Regions from separate parts of the Martelella mediterranea DSM 17316 genome, predicted to be linked through region 1. Evidence: predicted binding sites of a transcription regulator. Region 1 holds the regulator's gene; each other region holds the start of a gene.

Region 1 (3,547 bases):
AATATGTTCGTATTACGGTATTATAGGAATATGATCATGACAAGGGCATTTTGCGTCATTGACGATAATACCGTAATACCATATGAGTGTGTGAAAGCGAGGTCTGCGGCGCATTTTTTGCCGCCGGAAGCGTCAGGCTCAAAACCAAGCGCCGGCTCCGCGACCCGCTTAAGGATAAAGACCGGCGTGCGCCTTGCCGCCGCAAGATTTGACGAGAATGGGAGGTTTCACAATGAACGCGGTATCGCACAAACAGCTTGAGCTCGATGTCGCCATCATCGGCGCGGGCGTCGGCGGGCTCTACGCGCTGCACAAGACGCGCAACGTGCTCGGCATGAAGGCCGAAGCCTTCGATGACGCCGGCGGCGTTGGCGGCACATGGTACTGGAACCGCTATCCGGGCTGCCGGGTCGACACCGAATCGACCGTCTACACCTATTCCTTCGACCTCGACATGTTCCAGAACTGGGAATGGTCGGAGCGCTATGCCAAGCAGCCTGAAGTGCTGAACTATCTGAACGCGGTCGCCGACAAGCACGACCTGAAGCGCTCGATCCATTTCAACACCCGCATCGCCAGCGCCGAATGGAAAGAGGACGAGGGCCGCTGGCTCCTGACCACCACGGCCGGCGATACGGTGAAGGCAAAATATGTGATCGAGGCCGTGGGGCTTCTCTCCTCCTCCTATGCCCCGCAATTCCCGGATCAGGACAAGTTCAAGGGCGAGGTGCTACTCGCCTCGAAATGGCCGGACAACGCGCCCGACCTTCAGGGCAAGCGCGTCGGCGTGGTCGGAACCGGCTCGACCGGCATCCAGATCATCACCGCGCTCGCCGACAAGGTCGGCCATCTGCATGTGTTACAGCGCACCGCGCAATGGGTGGTGCCGCTCGGCATCGGCCCCTTCCCGGCCGAAACGCGCGAGAAGATCAAGGCCGATCCGCACGGCTTCCGCGACTGGGCGCTGAGCACGGCGGCGGTTTTCGGCTTTGACGAAAGCACCGTTTCCGCGCTTGAGGTCGACAATGAAGAGCGCAAACGCGTTTACGAAAAGGCCTGGAAAAAAGGCAATGGCTTCAGCTTCCTGCTCGAAACCTTCTCCGATATTCCGGTGACCGCAGAGGCCAACAAGACGGCGACCGACTTCATCAAGTCGAAGATCGACGCCATCGTCACCGACCCCGAAGTCGCCCGCAAACTGACCCCACGCGACTATTACGCCAAGCGTCCGCTGGCCGCCGACAATTACTACGAGACCTATAATCGCGACAATGTCACCCTCCACGACGTCAAGGCGGAGCCGATCGAGCGATACACCGAAAACGGGCTGATCGTCGGCGGCAAGGAGCTGGAACTCGACGTGGTGATCATGGCGACCGGCTTCGACGCGATGACCGGCAACTATCTGAAGATCGACACGATCGGGCGCAACGGCGTACGGCTGAAGGATGCCTGGAAGAACGGTCCGCGCGCCTATGCCGGCATGTCCATCGCCGATTTCCCGAACCTTCTGATGGTATTCGGACCCTTCAGCCCGTTCACCAGCCAGCCGCTGGTGCATGAATGGCAGGTCGACTTCCTGTGCGACCTGATCGAGAAGGCCGAACAAGGCAACAGCATCATCGAGACCACGAGAGAGGCCCAGGACGACTGGGTGCGGGTGTGCCAAGAAGGCATGGCCGGCACGCTGTTCGAAGTGACGGACAGCTGGATCAACGGCGCCAACATTCCCGGCAAGCCCAGAACCTCGATGTGGTACATGGGCGGCATGGGCAATTACATGACCGAAATGAACGCCATCCGCGACGACAATTACCGCGGTTTCGAAGTCCGCTGATCCCGGTCGCCGAAAACACGGGATCGCCCGGACTTCGGTACAATGGACGCTCCGGCGCGCAATCTCCGCCCTCAAGGGCGGAGATTGGCGGGGCCATGCGGCCCCTCACACCTCCATCGAATAGCCGGCGCCGCGCACGGTGCGGATCACGTCGGGCATTTGCGAGAAGTTGAGGGCCTTTCTGAGACGCCCGACATGGACGTCGACGGTGCGTTCGTCGACATAGATGTCGTGGCCCCACACACCGTCGAGAAGCTGGGAGCGGGAGAACACCCGGCCGGGCGAGGTCATCAGGAATTCGAGCAGCCGGAACTCGGTCGGCCCGAGGCGGACTTCCTTGGCCTTGCGGTGAACGCGGTGGGTCTCGCGGTCAAGCTCGATATCGCCGCATTTGAGCACGCTGGAAAGCACTTCCGGCCGGGCGCGCCGCAGGATCGCCCTGACGCGGGCCATCAGTTCCGGGGTCGAGAACGGCTTGACGACATAATCGTCGGCGCCGATCGCAAGACCGCGCACCCGCTCGCTTTCCTCGCCGCGCGCCGTCAGCATGATGATCGGCAGACGCTCGGTCTCGGGCCGCATCCGGAGCCTGCGGCAAAGCTCGATGCCGGAAACGCCCGGCAACATCCAGTCGAGCAGCAGGAGGTCCGGCACCCGCTCCTGCAGCCTGAGTTCGGCCTCGTCGCCGCGCGCGATCGTCTCGACTTCATAGCCTTCCGATTCAAGGTTGTAGCGCAGCAGGACGCTCAGCGCTTCTTCATCTTCGACAACTGCAATCTTCGGAACCATCTCGTGCCTCTGTCAAATGGTTTCAGGACTTGCTCTCGCCGGAGCCGACCGAGGGCGACATGTCGTCCTTCGGGCGTTCTCCCTGTGGCTGCGAGCCGGTGGCGATGTAGTAGATCATTTCAGCAATATTGGTGGCGTGGTCGCCGATGCGCTCGATGTTCTTGGCGCAGAACAGAAGATGCGTGCAGGTGGTGATATTGCGCGGATCCTCCATCATGTAGGTCAAAAGCTCGCGGAACAGCGAGGTGTAGATCGCGTCGATCTCCTCGTCGCGCTCGCGGATCGAATTGGCCTTGTCGGCCTGGCGCGAGGTGTAGGCGTCGAGCACTTCCTTGAGCTGCAGCAGCGCCAGTTCCGACAGGTGCTCGATGCCGTGGGCGAGCTTGCGCGGAACCCCGGTGCCCTGCACCGAGATCACCCGCTTGGCGGTGTTCTTGGCCATGTCGCCAACGCGCTCGAGGTCGGCGGCGATGCGGATCGCACCCATGATTTCACGCAGGTCCGCCGCCACCGGCTGGCGCCGCGCGATGGTGACGATCGCCTTTTCGCCGACCTCGCGCTCGGCCTCGTCCAGCGCCAGATCCTCGGCGATCACCTTCTCGGCGAGTTCGGTATCGGTGTTGACCAGCGCCACGACGGATTGCGAGACCATCTCTTCCGCCATGCCGCCCATTTCGGAAATCCGGCGCTGGAGATATTTCAGCTCCTCGTCGAAGGCCGATATGATATGCGAGTGTGCCATCTGTGCGTCTCCTTAACCGAACCTGCCCATAATGTAGTCCTGGGTGCGCTGGTCCGCGGGATTGGTGAAAATCGTGTCGGTGTCGTCCTCCTCGACCATGTAGCCGAGATGGAACATCGCCGTGCGCTCTGACACGCGCGCGGCCTGCTGCATCGAATGGGTCACCATCACGATGGTGT
Region 2 (3,547 bases), 1.8 Mb from region 1:
AGTTCCATTTCCCCGGCGGGCTGAAGGACTACCTCGCCGCCACCATCGGCAAGGACTTCACCGTCACCCGCGAGATTTTCGCCGGCAAGAACGAGAAGACCGGCGGCCACGGCGCTGTCGAATGGGCGGTGGCCTGGTATGGCGGCGACCCGAATGTCCACTCCTACTGTAACACCATCCCGACGCCCGAGGGCGGCACGCACGAGGCCGGCCTGCGCCAAGCGCTGATGCGCGGGCTGAAGAACTATGCCGAGATGATCGGCAACAAGCGCGGCGCGCAGATCACCACGGACGACGTGATGATTTCGGCCGTCGGCATGCTCTCCGTCTTCATCCGCGAGCCGGAATTCGTCGGCCAGACCAAGGACAGGCTGGCGACCGTCGAGGCGCAGAGGATCGTCGAAAACGCACTGCGCGATCCCTTCGACCTTTATCTCTCCGCCAATCCGGCGGAAGCGGAAAAGCTGCTCGACTGGGTGGTCGAACGCTCCGAGGAGCGGTTGCGCCGGCGCAAGGAGCGTGAGGTCAACCGCAAGACCGCGGTCAAGAAACTGCGCCTGCCCGGCAAGCTTGCCGACTGTTCGCAGAACACGGCGGCTGGCGCGGAGCTGTTTCTGGTCGAGGGCGATTCGGCCGGCGGCTCCGCCAAGCAGGCGCGCAACCGTGCCAATCAGGCGATCCTGCCGCTTCGGGGCAAGATCCTGAATGTGGCGAGCGCCGGGCGCGACAAGTTTTCGTCCAACCAGTTGCTTGCCGACCTGATCCAGGCGCTTGGCTGCGGCACGCGGACGAAATACCGCGAGGAAGACCTGCGCTACGAACGCATCGTGATCATGACCGATGCGGACGTCGACGGCGCGCACATCGCCTCGCTGCTGATCACCTTCTTCTATACCGAGATGCCGGAGTTGATCCGGCAGGGCCACCTCTATCTGGCAGTGCCCCCGCTCTACAAGCTTTCCCAGGGCGGCAAGACCGCCTATGCCCGCGATGACGCCCATCGCGAAGAGCTGATGAAGACCATGTTTTCAGGTCGCGGCAAGGTCGAGATCAGCCGCTTCAAGGGGCTTGGCGAAATGCTGCCGGCCCAGCTCAAGGAAACCACGATGGACCCGAAGAAGCGCACGCTTCTGCGCGTCGATATCGATGAGATCGATTTCGAAGGCACCAAGGCCGCCGTGGAGGACCTGATGGGCACCAAGGCGGAAGCCCGTTTCCGCTTCATCCAGGAAAACGCGGCGTTTGCGGAGAATCTGGATATCTGACGAGGAGCGCCGGCCCGGAGACGTTTTCACGGGGCCGGTGTCATACGGCTGATAACGAGCGAGGGCACTACCTCAATGACGGTCAACTCCCGCCGTCTCACACGAGGTGCTGCCATGAAATCCCTGCTTTCCGCCACTGCCCTTATCGCCGTGCTCGCCGCCGGCGCCCACGCCGCCGAGATCGGCGAGACAATTGCCGTCGACTGCCCCATCAACGACTGCGATGCCCCCGTCAGCCTGACATTCGCCGGTGAATTCGCCATCGATACCGGCACCATGGTCGACGGCGTCGAGTTCGGCGGGATTTCCGGGATCGATTGCGATGCCGCAACCGGCCGTTACGTCGCGATCTCCGACGACCGTTCCCAGAAGGCCCCCGCCCGATTCTACGAACTCGACATCCGCTCCAGCGCCGACGGCATCGAAGATGTCTCCGTTGTGCGGACCGTTACGCTGAAGGACGAGGACGGATCGCCCTTCGCGGAGAAGACGGTCGACCCGGAGCAGATCCGCCTGTTCGGCGACAATCTGATCTGGTCGAGCGAGGGCGACGGCAAGGCGATGATCGCGCCGTTCGTGCGCATCACATCGACCGATGGCGATTTCGTGCGCGCGTTCACCCTGCCGGAAGGCTTTGCGCCGAGCGAGGACCATGCCACCGGCATCCGCAACAACAATGCCTTCGAGAGCATTGCTGTGCTGCCCGAAGGCGATGTGCTGGTGGCCAATGAGGCAGCGCTCTATCAGGACGGCCCCGCCTCATCTCTGACCACGGCGAGCCCTTCCCGGATCGTGCGCTACGATGCCGAAACCGGCGAGCCGATGGCGCAGTATATCTACATGATCGACCCGATTCCCCACGCGCCGGTCGATGGCGGCGCATGGAACGACAACGGCCTCTCCGACATGATGCCGCTCGACGACACCCGTCTTCTGGTTTCCGAGCGCAGCTTCGCCGAAAACCGCGGCTTCACCATCCGGATCTTCATGATCGATCTCGACGGCGCGACCGATGTTTCGGCCATCGCGTCGCTTGCCGACAGCGAGGAAACCATCGTGCCGGTCGCCAAGACCCAGATCCTCGATCTCGGCGCCATCGGCCTTGCGCCGGACAATATCGAGGCAATGACGATCGGCCGGTCGGAAGACGGAACGCCGCTCCTGCTGCTGGCCTCGGACAACAATTTCAACGCCGAACAGAAGACCCAGTTCCTGGCCTTCCGGATCGAAAGCCTGCCCGGTCTGAACCGCTAAGACGGCCCTTGCAAAATCAAGGAGGCGGGGCCGCGTCACCGTGAAACGCGGCCCCACGATCTGCTCGGGAAGGCACTGGGTGCAAGATTACTGTTAAGGTTAATTATATGTTGAAGAAACACGGCGTTAGAGACGAAACTCAATCCATGGTACCAACGCGTTAAACCAGTTTCTCCGCAAACTCCATGATTGAGCCGGCTTCCGTGCTTGTCGGGCATGGATACGCTCTCTATAGTCTGTGCCAGACAAAAAAGAAAAGCTCTGTGAAACAATGACTTCGCGCCGAAACTTCATCATCGCCTCCGCCGCCGGTCTGGCCGGCGCGACCGGTCTTGCCAGGGCCGAAACCCGACCGGGAACGATCACCCGCAATCTGCCCGGCGTCGCGCTGGAGGCTGAGCCTGTCGGCCGCGATGGCTTTGCGCTGGCGCTCGGCGGCGGCGCGGCCAAGGCCTTTGCCCATATCCCCTATCTCCAGAGCCTGGATGAACTCGGCATCAAGCCGAGAGAGATGACCGGCACGTCGATGGGTTCGATCATCGGCGCGCTCTACGCCAGCGGTATGAGCGGCGACGAAATCCGGGAATATGCCGTCGACTTGCTGACCCAGCGCCAGTCGCTGCTGAAGCGCCTGCTGATCGATACCGGCGAAACCTGGGGCTCGCTGTTCAACCTGTTCCGCCCGGCGGTGATCGAGCCGGAGGTGCTGTTTGCGGCGCTGCTGCCTGCGGACCTGCCCGCCGATTTCGCCGGGCTGGAGATACCGCTCGCGATCGTCGCGACCGACTTTTACGAACAGAACGAATATGTGATGCGGGACGGTCCGCTGCTGTCGGCGATCGCCGCGTCCTCCGCCCTGCCCGTTCTGCTGACCCCGGTCAAACGCGACGGCCGGGTGCTGATTGATGGCGGCTTCGTGAACCCGACGCCCTTCGACCTTCTCGACGCCGACCGCTACATCACCATCGGCATCGACGTGACCGGATCGACGATCGAGAATGACGGCAGCATTCCGGGGTCGTTCGAGA
Region 3 (3,547 bases), 290 kb from region 1:
TGGATTTCGCTGTCGTGGTCGCTCGGCCGGGTGATCACGCGGCGCACCACTGCAAAACGCGGTTGATTGCAAAGGGCGGCGGCGTAATTGATCAGGCTGTCCTTGCCGGCCCCGCTCGGGCCGACCACGACGATCATTCTGCCCGCTTCCGCCATCAAATCAGGCCACCCGCTTGCCCGCCCGCCAGACCGCCCGCGTCACCGGCGCGCCGGAGGGGCGGTGGACGCGCACAAGATCGGCCCTCAGACCCGGCGCGATCCGCCCGCGATCGTTGAGCTTCACGGCCCTCGCCGGCGTCGCCGTCACCATCTTGAGCGCGCGCGGCAGGCTGATCGTCTCGACCGTATCGGCGAGGATGAACGGGGCATAGAGCAGGCTGAAGGGCACGTAATCTGACGACAGCACGTCCAGCACGCCGCGTTCGGCCAAATCGCGCGCGGCGATATTGCCGGAATGCGACTTGCCGCGCACCACATTGGGCGCGCCCATCAGCACCGAAAGCCCGGCCTTGTGCGAGGCGTTGGCGGCCTCGAGACTCGTCGGAAACTCGGCAACCGCGACGCCATGGCCGATCGCCTCTTCCACATGGGCAAGCGTGGCGTCGTCATGGCTGGCGATGGCGATGCCGCGGGCGGCGCAGTGGTCGGAGATCATCTGCCGGTGCGGACCGGCATATTTTTCCGACCGACCCTGACGTTCCGCGACGAAGGCCGCGAAGGCCTCGTCGGAAAGGCCGCGCTTCGGCTTGTAGTAGAGTTCGTACTGTGAAAGATCGGTAAACTGCCGCTGGCCGGGCGCATGGTCCATCAGCGAGGTCAGCCGGACATGCGGATCATTCTCGAAGCCGGCGAAATGCTCCATCACATTGGCTGCGGAAACCTCGCAGCGCAGATGCAGGAAGTGCTGGGCCTTCAGCCGGTTCTCGCGCTCGGCTTGCTGGATCGCGTCGGCCATGTCGCGCATCTCGCCGAGATCGAAACCGTCGCCATCGTCGGAGCCCATGCGCAGGCAGTCGAAGACGGTGGTGATGCCGGAGGCGATGATCTGTCCGTCATGGGCCTGGACGGCCGCGATCTTGTCCCAGCGCACGCCGGGGCGTGGCGCATAATGGCCTTCGAGATGATCGGTATGAAGCTCGATCAGGCCGGGGATCAGGTAATCCCCCTCCATGTCGTCGCCATGGCGGGTCGGGTGTTCCGAGATGTCGGCGATTTCGCCGTCGCGCACCATGAGCGCGCCATGCACGATCTCGTCCTCAAGCACGATCCGCGCATTGGTGAAAACGGTTTCGGCGCTCATTCCTCGGTTTCTCCGGCCCCAGTCTCGCTCGTACCTGTCTCTTCGGTCCCGAAAAGCGTGGTTTGGCCGCCCGTCAGCGGCTGCCAGCGGCGGATCACGAAGGGTGCGCCGCGCCGCTCCTCCATGAACAGCGCGATGCCGGAAATTTCAAGCGGCTTGCCGACGAAGGGCGCGAAATAATCCTCGATGGCGGTCTCGATCACGTGCATGTCGGTTCCCGTCACCGGTCCCGTCAGCGTCATGTGGAAGCGGAAATCATCGAAGACGTAAGGATAGCCCCAGCGCTCCAGATTGTCGCGTTCCGCTTCGCTCAGTTCCTCCGGCTTGCGCCGCGCGATCTCCTCGTTGGCGAGCGGCGCGCGCATCGGCTCGAAATAGCGCACGACATCGGCTGCGAAATCCTGCAGCATCTGACTTTCTCCAGCCGGAACGAGGGCGTGGAACTTGCCGAGCTTGCCGAGCTTCAATTCGGGTGTGTCGAATGGACTGTGCTTGCGGCAGAACACGTCAAAGGCGGCCTCCAGCGCTGCCGGCGTGGCATTGTCGGCAAGCCGGAACGGTGCCTTCAGCGTGGCGTGGAAGCCATAGCGGGCGGCGGCCGCGGTTACGGCGCTCATCCGGCCGGCGGCGAGCGCGATACTGTCTGGAAACGGCCGTTCCTCGCCGGCAAAGGCGTCGTAGCCGAGCCAGCGGCTGGCGGCAATCGTCAGGGGATGGTCGATGGCGGGAGTGAAATAGATGGCGTAGCGCAAATCGTTTTCCTTGCCCGAAATGAAGGGAGGATGAGGAAAGTGCAGGGATTCGTCCGTCTTTGCAAGGCGTCCCGTCTTCTTCAATGCGCGGCCCGAGCCGTTGGTTCCGTCGGCGGTGCTGCGGCAGGCGGTCAAAGCGACAGCGGCAGCGGGTCGCTCCGGTTTCCCTCGCCGAGCGGGCGCTGCATGAATACGGTGTCGAGCCATTTTCCGTGCTTGAAGCCGGTTCCCGTCAGCCGGCCGGACTCGGTGAAGCCAAGCGCCGTATGGAGCGCGATCGAAGCCGGGCTGGCCCCGCCGATGACGGCGACCATCTGGCGGAATCCGCGCGTCTCGCATTCCGTTACCAATTGCGAAAGCAGGCTTTTGCCCACGCCCTTGCCGCGCGCTTCCGGAGAAAGATAGACCGAATTTTCGACCAGCCAGCGATAGGCCGGACGGGTGCGGAAGGCGTTGGCGTAGGCATAGCCGATGATGCGGTCACCCTCGACGGCGGCGAGATAGGGGTAGCCGGCGGCGGTGATCGCGGCCATCCGCGCTTCCATTTCCTCCCGGCTCGGCGGCTCCAGCTCATAGCTCGCCACCCCGTTCAGCACGCATTCGGCATAGATTTCGGTGATCGCGGAAAGATCGGCGGGCGAGGCGGGGCGGAGGGTGACGGTCATGGTCCGGGTCGGGGCAGGTGGAAAGGTAACGGGAACGATAATCCGCTTTCGGCCCGCAGGGAAGCGGGCACGAAAAAGGCGGCCCGAAAGCCGCCTCGATCAGTGTTCCATCATCGTCCGGATCAGTTGCGGTTGCCGAGCAGGCGCAGCATGAACAGGAACATGTTGATGAAGTCGAGGTAGAGCGTCAGCGCGCCCATCACCGCCTTGCGGCCAGCCACTTCATGGCCGTCGCCTTCATAGTACATTTCCTTGATCTTCTGCGTGTCCCAAGCGGTCAGGCCGGCGAAGATCAGCACGCCGAGAACCGAGATCGCGAAGCCGAGCGCGCTCGACTGCAGGAAGATGTTGACGATCATGGCGATGATCACGCCGAACAGGCCGATGACCATGAACGAGCCCATCGCCGACAGATCACGCTTGGTGGTGTAGCCGTAAAGCGACAGCGCGCCGAACGAAGCGGCGGTGATGAAGAAGGTCTGGACGACGCTCTGGCCGGTATAAACCAGGAAGATCGTCGACAGCGAAATGCCGGTCAGCGCGGCATAGACCCAGAACGCCGTCTGGGCCGCGGCAACGCTCATCTTGTTGATGCGGAACGCCAGGAAAAAGAAGGCGATCAGCGGTGCGAACATGACCAGCCACTTCAGCGGCGAGGCGTACATGACCTGACCGAACTGGGTAAGCTGAACCTGGCCGCTGGCATCGCCCGATACCGAGGCCGTGAAGATTCCGTAAGCCGCGATGCCGGTGATCACGAGGCCGAGAGCCATGAGATTGTAGACGCGCAGCATGTAGGCGCGCAGTCCCTGATCGATTGCAGCACTCGCC
Region 4 (3,547 bases), 1.3 Mb from region 1:
AACCACTACGACATCATCCTCACCGACCCGCCGAAATTCGGGCGGGGGCCCAATGGCGAGGTCTGGCAGTTGTTCGAACATCTGCCACGCATGCTCGATCTCTGCCGCGCGATCCTGAAGCCCGATGCACTCGGCCTGGTGCTGACCGCCTATTCGATCCGCGCCAGCTTCTACTCCGTCCATGAACTGATGATGGAAACCATGCGCGGCTTTGGCGGCGTGGTCGAATCGGGCGAACTCGTCATCCGCGAGGGCGGGCTTTCCGGGACCGAGCCGGGCAGGGCGCTCTCCACATCCCTTTATGCGCGGTGGTTGCCACAATGAGCTTCGAGAAGGAACGCGCCCCGCGCGTCGGCACGGTCAAGGAGGTCACCAGCCTCTCCAATCCGATCATCAAGGATATCAGGGCGCTCAGCCAGAAGAAGCACCGCGAGGAAAGCGGCACGTTTCTGGCCGAGGGCCTGAAGCTGATCATCGACGCGCTTGAGCTCGGCTGGACGATCCGCACGTTGATCTACGCCAAGGCCGCCAAGGGCAAGCCGCCGGTGGAAAAGGCCGCCGCCAAGACGGTTGCCTCCGGCGGTCTGGTGCTCGAGGTCTCCGAGAAGGTGCTCGGTGCGATCACGCGGCGCGACAATCCGCAGATGGTCGCCGGCGTTTTTGAGAGCCATTACCGCCCGCTTGCCGAGATCGCGCCGCAGAAGAACGAGACCTATATCGCGCTCGACCGGGTGCGCGATCCGGGCAATCTCGGCACGATCATCCGTACCGCGGATGCCGCCGGCGCGTCGGGCATCATTCTTGTCGGCGAGACCACCGATCCGTTCTCGCTGGAAACGGTGCGGGCGACGATGGGCTCTGTCTTCGCGCTGCCGGTCTCGCGCGCCGAGCCGAAGGCGTTTCTGGACTGGGCGAAGAAAAGCGGCGCGGAAATCGTCGCCACCCATCTGGCCGGCTCCGTCGATTACCGCACCATCGATTACACCAAGAAGCCGATCGTGCTGCTGATGGGCAATGAGCAGCAGGGCCTGCCGCCCGAACTTGCCGAGGGCGCGGGCCGGCTCGCGCGCATACCGCAGCAGGGCAGGGCCGATTCGCTCAATCTGGCGGTCGCCACCGCGGTGATGCTCTATGAAGCCCGCCGCCACCTTCTGTCTCTTGAGGAGCCCGGCCGATGACCTCGCCGCTTTCCCGTCCTGGCCCCGCAGTCCTGTTCATCGTGATCGCCGTTCTCATCGACGCTGCGATCAAGTTCGCGGTCGAGGTCTATCTGCCGCTGCACCGGACCTATGACGTGCTGCCCTTCCTCGGCCTGTTCAAGACCTACAATCCGGGGATCGCCTTTTCGCTGCTGTCGGACACCAATGGCTGGGCGCTGGTCGCGATGCGGCTGGCGATCGTGGCCGTCGTGATCTATCTCTGGCGCCGCACCGCGCCGGGGCAGGTGTTCGCGCTGATCGGCTTCGCGCTGGTGGTTTCGGGCGCGCTCGGAAACATTCTCGATCATTTCATCTATGGCCACGTCGTCGACTATATCCGCTTCCATGTCGGCGACTGGACGTTTCCGATCTTCAATCTCGCCGACAGCTACATCACCATCGGCGCCGTCATGATCTTCATCCAGGAGTTCCTGTTGAACGGATCGGGCAAGGACAAGGCCTGAGGGGCAGCGGCGGGTATATTAGCGGAAAACCTTGGCATTCAATGAGTTGAAAGGTCCTCTGGCGTCGCCTGGTGATTGGCGTTTCGTCAAAAGCGGCTGGACCTCGCTCACGCCTTGTATTACAGTTTCTCCCAATCGGGCCGTTGCCCGGATAGCACGGAAACGGCGCGCGGAGGTCTTGCGTCAGACCTTCTTCTGCCCTCAGATTACGGGATGCGGCTGTCACGAACCTGTCGCAGTAAAGTGCTTTATGACACCCAAGACAAATGATCCGGAACGTGCGATGACGATGGAAGTCCTTGATCTTCTGCAACCATCGGTCCCAGCAGACGCTTCGATCGCGGTGGCCGGTAACAACGTGCTCGGCCGCATCGGCAGTCTGGAGACCCGGATTGCGGAAACCGCGGCGGAGATCGACGCCGCTCAATCCATCCGTTACCGCGTTTTCGTGGAGGAAATGCAGGCGCGTTTGCCGGAAGCGGCGATGCGCGCCAAGCGCGATTTCGACCGCTGGGACGATATCTGCGACCATCTTCTGGTCGTCGACCACAAGATCGAGGGCGAGCCCGAAGACCAGATCGTCGGCACCTACCGCCTGCTGCGCCACGAAGTGGCGATGGAGCACGGCGGGTTTTATTCCGATTCCGAGTTCCAGACCGCCGATCTCGTCGCCCGCCATCCCGAAGTGCGGTTCATGGAACTTGGCCGGTCCTGCGTGCTGCCGGATTACCGCAGCAAGCGCACCGTGGAACTGCTCTGGCAGGGCAACTGGGCCTATGCGCTGAAACACGATATCGGCGTGATGTTCGGTTGCGCCTCCTTCCATGGCACCGATCCCGCGGACCACGCCATGGCGCTTTCGTTCCTGCACCACAATGCCCGCGCCACCGGCGACTGGGCGGTTGCCGCCCGTCCCGAACTGGCGGTCGACATGAACCTGATGCCGGCTGAGGAAGCCTCGGGTCGGCGCGCGCTCACCGGCCTGCCGCCGCTGATCAAGGGCTATCTGCGCCTCGGCGCGATGGTCGGCGAAGGCGCGGTCATCGATCACGCCTTCAACACCACCGACGTGCTGATCGTGCTGCCCATCAGCTCGATCTCGGATCGCTACCTGAATTATTACGGCGCCGACGCCGGACGGTTCGCGAGCTGAGTTTTTCGGAGCGCGCCGCATAGCCCCCATCAATCTCCCCCCTTGAGGGGGAGATGTCGCGAAAGCGACAGAGAGGGGTATGGGCATAAGCCGCAAGCTCCGAATTTGCCGATAGGGTTCACCCCTCTCTGCCCCTGTCGGGGCATCTCTCCCTCAAGGGGAGAGATTGTGGGCTGCCAAGCCCCGGCGGCAACATACACCCAGAAATCGGCTGAACTTTCAGCAGGAATACGTCGGGCCGCTTTCAACCAACCTCAGCCATTTACGTTTTGCCCAGCTTTCTTGCGACCGACACTTTCGAGCCGTAAAAATTCGTGACAGATGAAGAGGGCAATTCCCTTCATATCGAGCGTGCGCCGTGGCAGACGATAATCGTATCCCGACCGAAGAACTGATCTCCGAGGAAAGCCGGGCATCGGCAACGCCGATGATGGAGCAGTATATCGAGATCAAGGCCGCAAACCCCGATCTCCTGCTGTTCTACCGGATGGGCGATTTCTACGAGCTGTTCTTCGATGACGCCGTCGAGGCGGCCCGCGCGCTGTCGATCACGCTCACCAAGCGTGGCCAGCATCTCGGCCGCGACATTCCGATGTGCGGTGTGCCGGTCCATGCCGCCGACGACTACCTGCAGAAGCTCATCGGCCTTGGCTTCCGGGTCGCCGTCTGCGAGCAGACCGAGGATCCTGCCGAGGCCAAGAAGCGCGGTTCGAAGTCCGTCGTCCGGCGCG

The links. The regulator PhoB, encoded in region 1, activates phosphate uptake and scavenging genes when phosphate is short. The targets are predictions, from matches to a motif close to TGTCATNNANCTGTCAT.
Region 2: the regulator PhoB is predicted to act here: its motif matches at 1,304-1,320, upstream of Mame_RS17350 (esterase-like activity of phytase family protein).
Region 3: the regulator PhoB is predicted to act here: its motif matches at 2,071-2,087, upstream of Mame_RS05315 (DUF1045 domain-containing protein).
Region 4: the regulator PhoB is predicted to act here: its motif matches at 1,884-1,900, upstream of olsB (l-ornithine N(alpha)-acyltransferase).

Annotation. Positions count from the first base shown of each region.
Region 1 is NZ_CP020330.1:868,142-871,688, reverse strand. It holds gene Mame_RS03960 (flavin-containing monooxygenase) at 233-1,837, shown strand; gene phoB (phosphate regulon transcriptional regulator PhoB) at 1,943-2,626, opposite strand; gene phoU (phosphate signaling complex protein PhoU) at 2,649-3,368, opposite strand; gene pstB (phosphate ABC transporter ATP-binding protein PstB) at 3,381-3,547, opposite strand, start outside.
Region 2 is NZ_CP020330.1:3,735,332-3,738,878, forward strand. It holds gene parE (DNA topoisomerase IV subunit B) at 1-1,265, shown strand, start outside; gene Mame_RS17350 (esterase-like activity of phytase family protein) at 1,380-2,519, shown strand; gene Mame_RS17355 (patatin-like phospholipase family protein) at 2,791-3,547, shown strand, end outside.
Region 3 is NZ_CP020330.1:1,158,863-1,162,409, forward strand. It holds gene phnN (phosphonate metabolism protein/1,5-bisphosphokinase (PRPP-forming) PhnN) at 1-137, opposite strand, end outside; gene Mame_RS05310 (alpha-D-ribose 1-methylphosphonate 5-triphosphate diphosphatase) at 160-1,299, opposite strand; gene Mame_RS05315 (DUF1045 domain-containing protein) at 1,296-2,051, opposite strand; gene Mame_RS05320 (GNAT family N-acetyltransferase) at 2,183-2,716, opposite strand; gene Mame_RS05325 (Bax inhibitor-1/YccA family protein) at 2,839-3,547, opposite strand, start outside.
Region 4 is NZ_CP020330.1:4,210,193-4,213,739, reverse strand. It holds gene Mame_RS19635 (RsmD family RNA methyltransferase) at 1-324, shown strand, start outside; gene Mame_RS19630 (TrmH family RNA methyltransferase) at 321-1,178, shown strand; gene lspA (signal peptidase II) at 1,175-1,663, shown strand; gene olsB (l-ornithine N(alpha)-acyltransferase) at 1,953-2,816, shown strand; gene mutS (DNA mismatch repair protein MutS) at 3,175-3,547, shown strand, end outside.